One region of the Pseudomonas sp. GGS8 genome, then DNA from elsewhere that is predicted to be linked to it. Evidence: riboswitches for the same ligand, from Rfam matches in the RefSeq annotation. Region 1 holds a riboswitch; the other holds the start of a gene.

Region 1 (4,415 bases):
CCGGCGCCGAGGCCGATCAGTACGTCCAATGGCAAGCGACCGCTGCTGGCTTCGATGACTTTCACCGCCGGCGGCAGCTCTTCGGCGACTTCCAGGCGCACGCGGGCCAGGTCTTCGGCGCTGATCAGGTCAGCCTTGTTGAGAATCACCAGGTCGGCGCTGGCCAGTTGGTCGGCGAACAGCTCGTGCAGCGGCGATTCGTGGTCCAGGTTCGGGTCGAGTTTGCGCTGGGCGTCCACTTGATCCGGGAACGCGGCGAAGGTGCCGGCAGCGACGGCCGGGCTATCGACCACGGTGATCACCGCGTCAACGGTGCAGGCGCTACGGATTTCCGGCCATTGGAAGGCTTGGACCAAAGGCTTTGGCAGGGCCAGGCCCGAGGTTTCGATGAGGATGTGGTCGAGGTCGCCGCGACGAGCAACCAACTCGCGCATCACCGGGAAGAATTCTTCCTGAACGGTGCAGCACAGGCAGCCGTTGGCCAATTCGTAGACGCGACCGCTGGCCTCTTCTTCCGTGCAGCCGATGGAGCATTGCTTGAGGATCTCACCGTCGATGCCCAGCTCGCCGAACTCGTTGACGATCACCGCGATGCGACGGCCCTGGGCGTTGTCGAGCATGTGCCGCAGCAAGGTGGTTTTGCCCGAACCGAGGAAGCCGGTAACGATGGTGACGGGGAGTTTGGCCAGTGTTTTCATCGGATGCCCTTTGGCAAGGTGGCGGGCATACGGGACGACAACCGGCAACGCGGGGGCGCGTGCCTGAAGAGTTCGCCACCGGATCACCCCGCCCGGTTGAAAGTGAGAATCTGTGTCGAGGCAGGTCTCCTGGCTGACGGTGTGCCGGGCGGGTCAGCCTGGCATTCGCTGCGCCTTCCCGCGAACCCGTTGCACGGGCTTGCAGTGGCGTGGCAGCGAACATCACCGTTCACAGTTGCGGGGGCAGCCGCGGCATCGACCGCGTTCCCTTCTTAGCTCCGGCAAACGCCGAAGAACCTCGAAAGCGCAAGGCTACGCATCGTGTGGGGGCGGGTCAATGTCTTGTCGGAGAATGCGATCACCCGTGGCGAGGGGGCTTGCCCCCGTTCGGCGGCGAAGCCGTCGCAAGACCTGCTTGCGGGGTATGCCTGAAAGAATACAGGGGGCCGCTTCGCTGCCCAACGCGGGCAAGCCCCCTCGCCACAGAGTTGAGAACCCTTGCCAATTGACTCCCCGCCCCCGCCCATGCTCTCCTACACGCCTTGTTACGGGTGCCCTTCACAGGGTGAAACGGGAAACCGGTGAATCATGTGCTTTACTCTAAAGCCATGTCAGTCCGGTGCTGCCCCCGCAACGGTAAGCGAGTGAAGCGTCAGATCCACTGTGTCGGTCATACGGCATGGGAAGGTGATGCTTGCAGGTTCAGGCGTTAGCCCTGCCCCTCGCGAGCCCGGAGACCGGCCCGCAACACAAAGTGACTTTTACGTTCACTGAATAACAAACCCGCGGTGGGCGGGCGCTGTTCGAAATCTCTGCGAGCCCTTGGCGTGCGGAGGTTTTCATGCGCTCTATTCACCCGCTGACAGACCAGAGGGAAGCGCCATGTCGATCATCAGCAGCACCGGCCACGCAACGGCCAGCACCACCACAACCCTGACTCAACGCCTGACCGCCGCCGTGTGTGCGTCGATCCTTGGCGCGTGCCTTGTGTATTTCGCCGGTTTCTCGCACATCGAAGCGGTACACAACGCCGCGCACGACACCCGTCACAGCTCTGCCTTTCCGTGCCATTGAGACCTGCTGACATGATCAAGCGTATTGCGCAAACCGCAGGTTTCACCGGGCTGCTGGCCGCGCTGCTATTGACCCTGCTGCAAAGCTTCTGGGTCGCCCCGCTGATTCTGCAGGCCGAAACCTACGAAAAATCCGAGCCGGCCGCTGTTGAAGTCCACGAACACGCCGCCGGTGCCGTCGCTCACACCCACGACGCCGAAGCCTGGGAACCGGAAGACGGCTGGCAGCGCGTGCTGTCCACTACCGGCGGTAACCTGGTGGTGGCCGTCGGTTTCGCCTTGATGCTCGCCGGTCTCTACACCTTGCGTGCACCGACCAAAACCTCTCAGGGCCTGCTCTGGGGCCTGGCCGGTTATGCGACGTTCGTGCTGGCACCGACTCTCGGCCTGCCGCCTGAGCTGCCGGGCACTGCCGCGGCTGATCTGGCGCAACGGCAAATCTGGTGGATCGGCACTGCCGCGTCTACAGCGGTCGGTATCGCGCTGATCGTATTCAGCCGTCACTGGCTGATGAAAGCTCTCGGCGTGGCGATCCTGGCCGTGCCGCATGTGATCGGCGCACCGCAACCGGAAGTCCATTCGATGCTGGCGCCGGAAGCCCTGGAAGCGCAATTCAAAATCGCTTCGCAGCTGACCAACGTGGCGTTCTGGCTGGCCCTGGGCCTGATCAGCGCCTGGTTGTTCCGCCGTAAAAGCGATGGCCATTACAGCGCATGACTGACGTCAGCGCAGCGCCGACCCTGGTGGTCGGCCTGGGCTGCCAGCGCGGCTGCCCCGTCAGCACGCTGCGGGCGCTGCTCGATCAGGCGTTACAGGCCCATCAAATCGAGCTTCGTGAGATCAAGGCCCTGGCCAGTATCGACCTGAAGCGCGATGAACCTGGCCTGATTCAACTGGCCGAACAGCTGGCATTGCCGTTGATGTATTTCAGCAGCGAACAATTGGCCGGTTATGAACCGCAACTCAGCCACCACTCGGACATCGCGTTCGAACGCACCGGCTGCTACGGCGTGGCCGAAAGTGCCGCGCTGGCCCTGGCCGAACAATTGGCTCAGGCACCGCCAAAGTTGCTGATTCCACGACAAAAATACGCCCAGGCCACCCTGGCATTGGCCAGCGCCGCGTAAAATCCCCGATAATCCCCGCCCTCGATCATGAGCATTCTTCATCTGGAGCATGCCCAAGCCCTATTTCTGACAGGAAACGACGATGACCGTCTACTTCATTGGCGCCGGCCCCGGCGACCCGGAACTGATCACCGTCAAAGGCCAGCGGCTGATTCGTAGCTGCCCGGTCATCATCTATGCCGGCTCCTTGGTCCCCGCCGCCGTGCTGGAAGGCCACCGGGCCGAACGGGTGGTCAACAGCGCCGAACTGCATCTGGAACAGATCGTCGAGCTGATCAAAACCGCTCACGCCAACGGCCAGGACGTGGCTCGGGTGCATTCCGGTGATCCGAGCCTGTATGGCGCGATTGGCGAGCAGATTCGCTACCTGCGTGAACTCGACATCCCATTCGAAATCGTTCCCGGCGTTACCGCCACCGCTGCCTGCGCGGCCCTGTTGGGTGCTGAACTGACCCTGCCGGACGTGTCACAGAGCGTGATTCTGACCCGTTACGCCGACAAGACCGCGATGCCCGCTGGCGAAGACCTGGGCAGCCTGGCGCAACACGGGGCGACCATGGCGATCCACTTGGGGGTCAATCATCTGGAGAAGATCCTTGCCGAATTGCTGCCGCACTACGGCGCCGATTGCCCGATCGCGGTGATTCACCGGGCAACCTGGCCAGATCAGGACTGGGTGGTGGGGACACTTGCAGACATTGCACAGAAGGTTCAAGCCAAGGGCTTTCGCCGAACGGCGCTGATTCTGGTGGGCCGGGTGTTGGGTAGTGACCACTTCAGTGAGTCGTCGCTGTATCGGGCGGGGCATGCTCACCTATACAGACCTTGAGCCAAACACACACTGTGGCGAGGGGGCTTGTCGGAACGCCGCATCGCCCCGTTCGGCGGCGAAGCCGTCGCAAGACCTGCTTGTAGGGTATGTCTGAAAGAATGCAGGGGGCCGCTTCGCGACCCAACGGGGGCAAGCCCCCTCGTCACAGGTTATCGATCACCCATAAAAAAACGGCACTCACGGGTGCCGTTTTTTCGCTTCTGCAGCGAACACCTTAGTAGTAGGCGTTTTCTTTCTGCGTGTGGTCGGTCACGTCACGTACACCCTTGAGTTCAGGAATGCGCTCGAGCAAGGTGCGTTCGATGCCTTCTTTCAGGGTGACGTCTGCCTGGCCGCAGCCCTGGCAACCGCCGCCGAACTTCAGCACGGCAATACCGTCTTCAACCACATCGATCAGGCTGACCTGACCGCCGTGGCTGGCCAGCCCCGGGTTGATTTCGGTTTGCAGGTAGTAATTGATGCGCTCGTTGACCGGGCTGTCGGCGTTGACCATCGGGACTTTGGCGTTTGGCGCCTTGATGGTCAGCTGGCCGCCCATGCGGTCGGTGGCGTAGTCGACTACCGCATCGTCCAGAAACGCTTCACTGAACGAGTCGATATAAGCGGTGAAGCTTTTGAGCCCCAGCGCCGTGTCTTCAGGTTTTTCTTCGCCCGGCTTGCAGTAGGCAATGCAGGTTTCGGCGTA
Region 2 (4,415 bases), 890 kb from region 1:
CCTTGAGTGAACGGTGCGGGCAACTTGCTGCCTTCGGCGAACGTCAGGCCCAGAGACGCGGTATGGGGGCCCACCGCGTAGTCCGGTGCGATGGCCTTGGCGACCAGGTCAGGGTTTTGTGGTTCGACGCGAACATCGACATGTTGCCCGTAATAGCTGTAAGGCCAGCCGTAGAACCCGCCGTCCTTCACTGAAGTGATGTAGTCCGGCACCAGGTCGCTGCCGATTTCATCCCGCTCGTTGACTGCGGTCCACAGTGCGCCGCTCTGAGGCTCCCAGGCCAGACCGTTTGGATTACGAATCCCCGAGGCGAAGATTCGATGACTGCCGGTGGCGCGATCCACTTCCCAGATCGCCGCGCGACCTTCCTCCTGATCCATGCCGTTTTCACCGACGTTGCTGTTCGAGCCCACGGTGACGTACAGCTTGCTGCCGTCCTTGCTGGCGATGACGTTTTTGGTCCAATGGTGATTCAGTGTGCCGCCCGGCAAATCGACCACTTTGATCGGCTGGGACTTGATCGCCGTCTCGCCGTTTTCATAGTGGAAACGCAGCAAGCGGTCGGTGTCGGCGACGTACAGGTCTTTGCCGACCAGAGTCATGCCGAAGGGCGAGTTGAGGTTTTCCAGAAACACCGTGCGGGTTTCAGTGACGCCGTCGTGGTCCTTGTCCCGCAGCAGGGTGATGCGGTTCGGACTGGGGACGCCGGCCCCGGCACGGCCCATGACTTTGCCCATGATCCAGCCTCGAATGCCTTTGCCGTCGTCGGGTTTGGGTGGCGAGTTGGTTTCGGCCACCAGCACATCGCCGTTGGGCAACACGTAGAGCCAGCGCGGATGATCGAGGCCTTCGGCAAACGCCGCCACCTGAGTCCCTGCTGCTGCGATGGGTTTTTTACCTTGAGGCCAGCCGATCGCCGGGGCAATGTTCACCGTCGGGATCAGGGTTTTGTTCGGTTCCGGCAGCTTGGGCGACGGTCCGGTGCCGTCCGAGACTTGCAGGCTGGAGGTTTCACCGCAGGCGGCGAGCCCTCCGGCGAGCGCGATGATGAAAACGAGCTGGGGTTTGCGCATTACTGATCTTCCCTATGAATGCATTGACGTAATCATAGAGAAGCGTAGGCGCCCGATGGTTCAACCGGTCAGCCGCGGGCTTCCTTGAGCAGTACGGCGATCCCCGGATGGTAGTTGCCGGCTTCATTGCGCAACTTGTGGTAGGCGTAAGGGAAATACCAGGCCACGGCGCAGGTGTGTTCCTTTTGCAGGTCGTCGAGCATGTCCTGGAGTTCTTCCGGGGTGGCGCTGTGCTGGGCTTTTTGTGGGGCGACAAACAGGCAGCCGAGTTTCAGGTCGCTGGCGTAGCTGATGCGCTTCGCGTCGCTGGTGATGTCCGCCAGTGCCTGGGTCAGGTTCAGGTTATTGACCCGCGGCCAGCGCTGGGTGACCTGCAGGTACGCGCGTTCTTCGCGGGTGGCGATAAACAGATCGGCGTGGGCGTTGCGTTCGCCTTCTTCGGTCTGTTTGCGCGTCGGTGTTTGCTGCAGCGTGACCATTTCCGCCATCCAGGCCGCGGCAGAGAGGAGGCCGAGGTTGGCGTTTTCGTCGTACCAGTAAGGCGTATCGTTATCGCCGCGCACGGCGTTGTAGCGGTCGATACAGTCAAACCAGCGTTCCAGCACCGGGCGCAGGAATTCCAGTTTCGGATTGCTGATGATCATGCCTTGCATGTGGCTCACCTTTGTTATTGTGTTGTGAGGTTGTGGCTCTTTGATATCACTGCTGGCAGTGTGGCACAAGATTGGCGTCAGATAATTGATCGACGGCAGTTATTCGCTCAGCGGTGCCCCGGCTTTAATTGACGCTCCACCCCCAACCCTCTAACCTTCGCGGCTTGTTTCAGGTGCTCTGTGACCGTGGTCGACAGAGTGAAACAGGGAAGCCGGTGAGTGGATTTCTTCCAGCGAAGAATGATCACGATCCCGGCGCTGCCCCCGCAACGGTAAATGAGTGAAGACTGCGCCTGATGCCACTGTGTCGATGAACGATGCGGGAAGGCGCGCAGTCGGGCCAATCGCCGCTCATGAGCCCGGAGACCGGCCTGATCCATTCAGCGGCATCACGGTGGGCGATGCCAGGCTTCTTGCCGTCTATTCTTGTGCCTGCCCGCCGTTATCCAGCCTCAACGGAGAGCTCCCCTATGACTGATACCCCTGATCGTGACGAACGCCATCTGGCGCGCATGCTGCGCAAAAAGGCCGTGATCGACGAACGCATCGCCAATTCGCCGAATGAATGCGGCCTGCTGCTGGTGCTGAGTGGCAACGGCAAAGGCAAGAGCAGTTCGGCGTTCGGCATGCTCGCGCGTTCCATGGGCCACGGCATGCAGTGCGGCGTGGTGCAGTTCATCAAGGGGCGCAGCAGCACTGGCGAGGAGCTGTTCTTCCGGCGCTTTCCGGAGCAAGTGCGTTTTCATGTGATGGGCGAGGGCTTCACCTGGGAAACCCAGGACCGCCAGCGTGACATCGCCGCCGCCGAAGCCGCTTGGGCGGTGTCCCGCGAGCTGCTGAGCGATCCGTCGATTGGCCTGGTGGTGCTCGATGAATTGAACATCGCCCTCAAGCACGGTTACCTCGATCTTGATCAGGTGCTCAGTGACTTGCAGGCCCGTCCGCCGATGCAGCATGTGGTGGTCACCGGCCGTGGCGCCAAGCCGGAGATGATCGAACTGGCTGATACCGTCACCGAAATGGGCATGATCAAACACGCCTTCCAGGCCGGGATCAAAGCGCAAAAAGGCGTCGAGTTGTGATTCAACCACGTCATTGCCCGGCGGTACTGATTGCCGCGCCGGCTTCCGGTCAGGGCAAGACCACCGTCACGGCTGCGCTCGCCCGTTTGCATCGCAATCAGGGACGCAAGGTGTGCGTGTTCAAATGCGGCCCGGACTTTCTCGACCCGATGATTCTCGAGCGCGCCAGTGGTGCACCGGTTTATCAACTGGACATGTGGATGGTCGGCGAGCAAGAAAGTCGTCGTCTGTTGTGGGAAGCCGCTGGCGAAGCCGATCTGATTCTCATCGAAGGCGTGATGGGGCTGTTCGACGGTACGCCGTCCAGCGCTGACCTGGCGCGGCATTTCGGTGTGCCGGTGCTCGGCGTGATCGACGGCACTGCGATGGCGCAGACCTTTGGCGCGCTGGCCTTGGGCCTGGCGCGCTATCAGCCGGATTTGCCGTTTGCCGGTGTGTTGGCCAACCGGGTCGGCACCCTGCGTCATGCGCAATTGCTCGAAGGCAGCCTGACAGAAGGCTTGCGCTGGTACGGCGCCTTATCCCGGGAAACCGGCATCGAATTGCCGAGTCGGCATCTCGGCCTGGTGCAGGCCAGCGAGCTGAATGACCTCGATCTGCGCCTCGATGCGGCGGCCGCCTCACTGGCCAGCAGCTGCGACGTGACGTTGCCGCCGGCCGTGGAGTTTGCCGCACCTGAAGTGATCGCCGCCGAACCGTTGCTGGCCGGTGTGCGGATTGCCGTGGCCCGGGACGAAGCCTTCGCGTTTACCTACGGCGCGAGCCTGGATCTGCTGCGAGCCATGGGGGCCGAATTGTCTTTCTTCTCGCCGATTCGCGACAGCGAGTTGCCGGAGGCAGACAGCCTTTATCTGCCGGGCGGTTACCCCGAATTGCACCATGTGGCGTTGTCACAAAACACACCGATGTTAAATGCCATCCGCGCTCACCACTCGGCGGGCAAACCGTTGCTGGCCGAGTGTGGCGGCATGTTGTACCTGCTGGACTCGTTGACCGATGTCGAGGGTACTCGCGCTGAGCTGGTTGGCTTGCTGACCGGTGATGCGGTGATGCAGAAGCGTCTGGCGGCGTTGGCCTTGCAGGCGGTGGAACTGCCCGAAGGTTTGCTGCGCGGGCACACCTATCACCACTCGTTGACCAGCACCGAGCTTGAGCCGATTGCGCGTGGTCTGAGCCCCAATGGCGGGCGAGGGGCGGAGGCGGTTTATCGTGAGGGGCGGATGACGGCCTCTTATGTGCACTTTTATTTTCCGTCCAATCCGGCGGCGATTGCTGCGTTGTTGGCGCCTGATCGTGAGGCCGCCATCGCGAGCAGCCTCGCTCCCACAGTTGACCGCGTTTTGTCGGGCAACACTCCATCTAATGTGGGAGCGAGCCTGCTCGCGAAGAGGCCATGACGGACAACACATTTTCCGAAGCCGAACGCGAAGCTGTTTATCGCGCAATTGCAGAGCGCCGTGACATGCGCCACTTCAGCGGCGGAACGGTCGAGCCCGAGTTACTGAGGCGCCTGCTCGAAGCCGCGCACCAGGCGCCGAGCGTCGGCCTGATGCAGCCCTGGCGGTTTATCCGCATCAGCGACCGGGCGCTGCGCGGCAAGATCCAGC

What was found. Region 1 has a riboswitch for cobalamin ahead of J3D54_RS20855 (CbtB-domain containing protein). Riboswitches for the same ligand answer to the same signal wherever they lie in the genome.
Region 2: another riboswitch for cobalamin. It lies ahead of cobO (cob(I)yrinic acid a,c-diamide adenosyltransferase); the one in region 1 lies ahead of J3D54_RS20855 (CbtB-domain containing protein).

The regions. Positions count from the first base shown of each region.
Region 1 is NZ_JALJWF010000001.1:4,626,660-4,631,074, reverse strand. Features, by position in the region: gene cobW (cobalamin biosynthesis protein CobW) at 1-698, opposite strand, end outside; cobalamin riboswitch at 800-1,014, opposite strand; cobalamin riboswitch at 1,231-1,459, shown strand; gene J3D54_RS20855 (CbtB-domain containing protein) at 1,581-1,772, shown strand; gene J3D54_RS20850 (CbtA family protein) at 1,784-2,488, shown strand; gene J3D54_RS20845 (cobalamin biosynthesis protein) at 2,485-2,898, shown strand; gene cobM (precorrin-4 C(11)-methyltransferase) at 2,981-3,727, shown strand; gene nfuA (Fe-S biogenesis protein NfuA) at 3,945-4,415, opposite strand, start outside.
Region 2 is NZ_JALJWF010000001.1:3,733,822-3,738,236, forward strand. Features, by position in the region: gene J3D54_RS16905 (sorbosone dehydrogenase family protein) at 1-1,073, opposite strand, end outside; gene J3D54_RS16910 (hypothetical protein) at 1,142-1,726, opposite strand; cobalamin riboswitch at 1,881-2,116, shown strand; gene cobO (cob(I)yrinic acid a,c-diamide adenosyltransferase) at 2,197-2,808, shown strand; gene J3D54_RS16920 (cobyrinate a,c-diamide synthase) at 2,805-4,205, shown strand; gene bluB (5,6-dimethylbenzimidazole synthase) at 4,202-4,415, shown strand, end outside.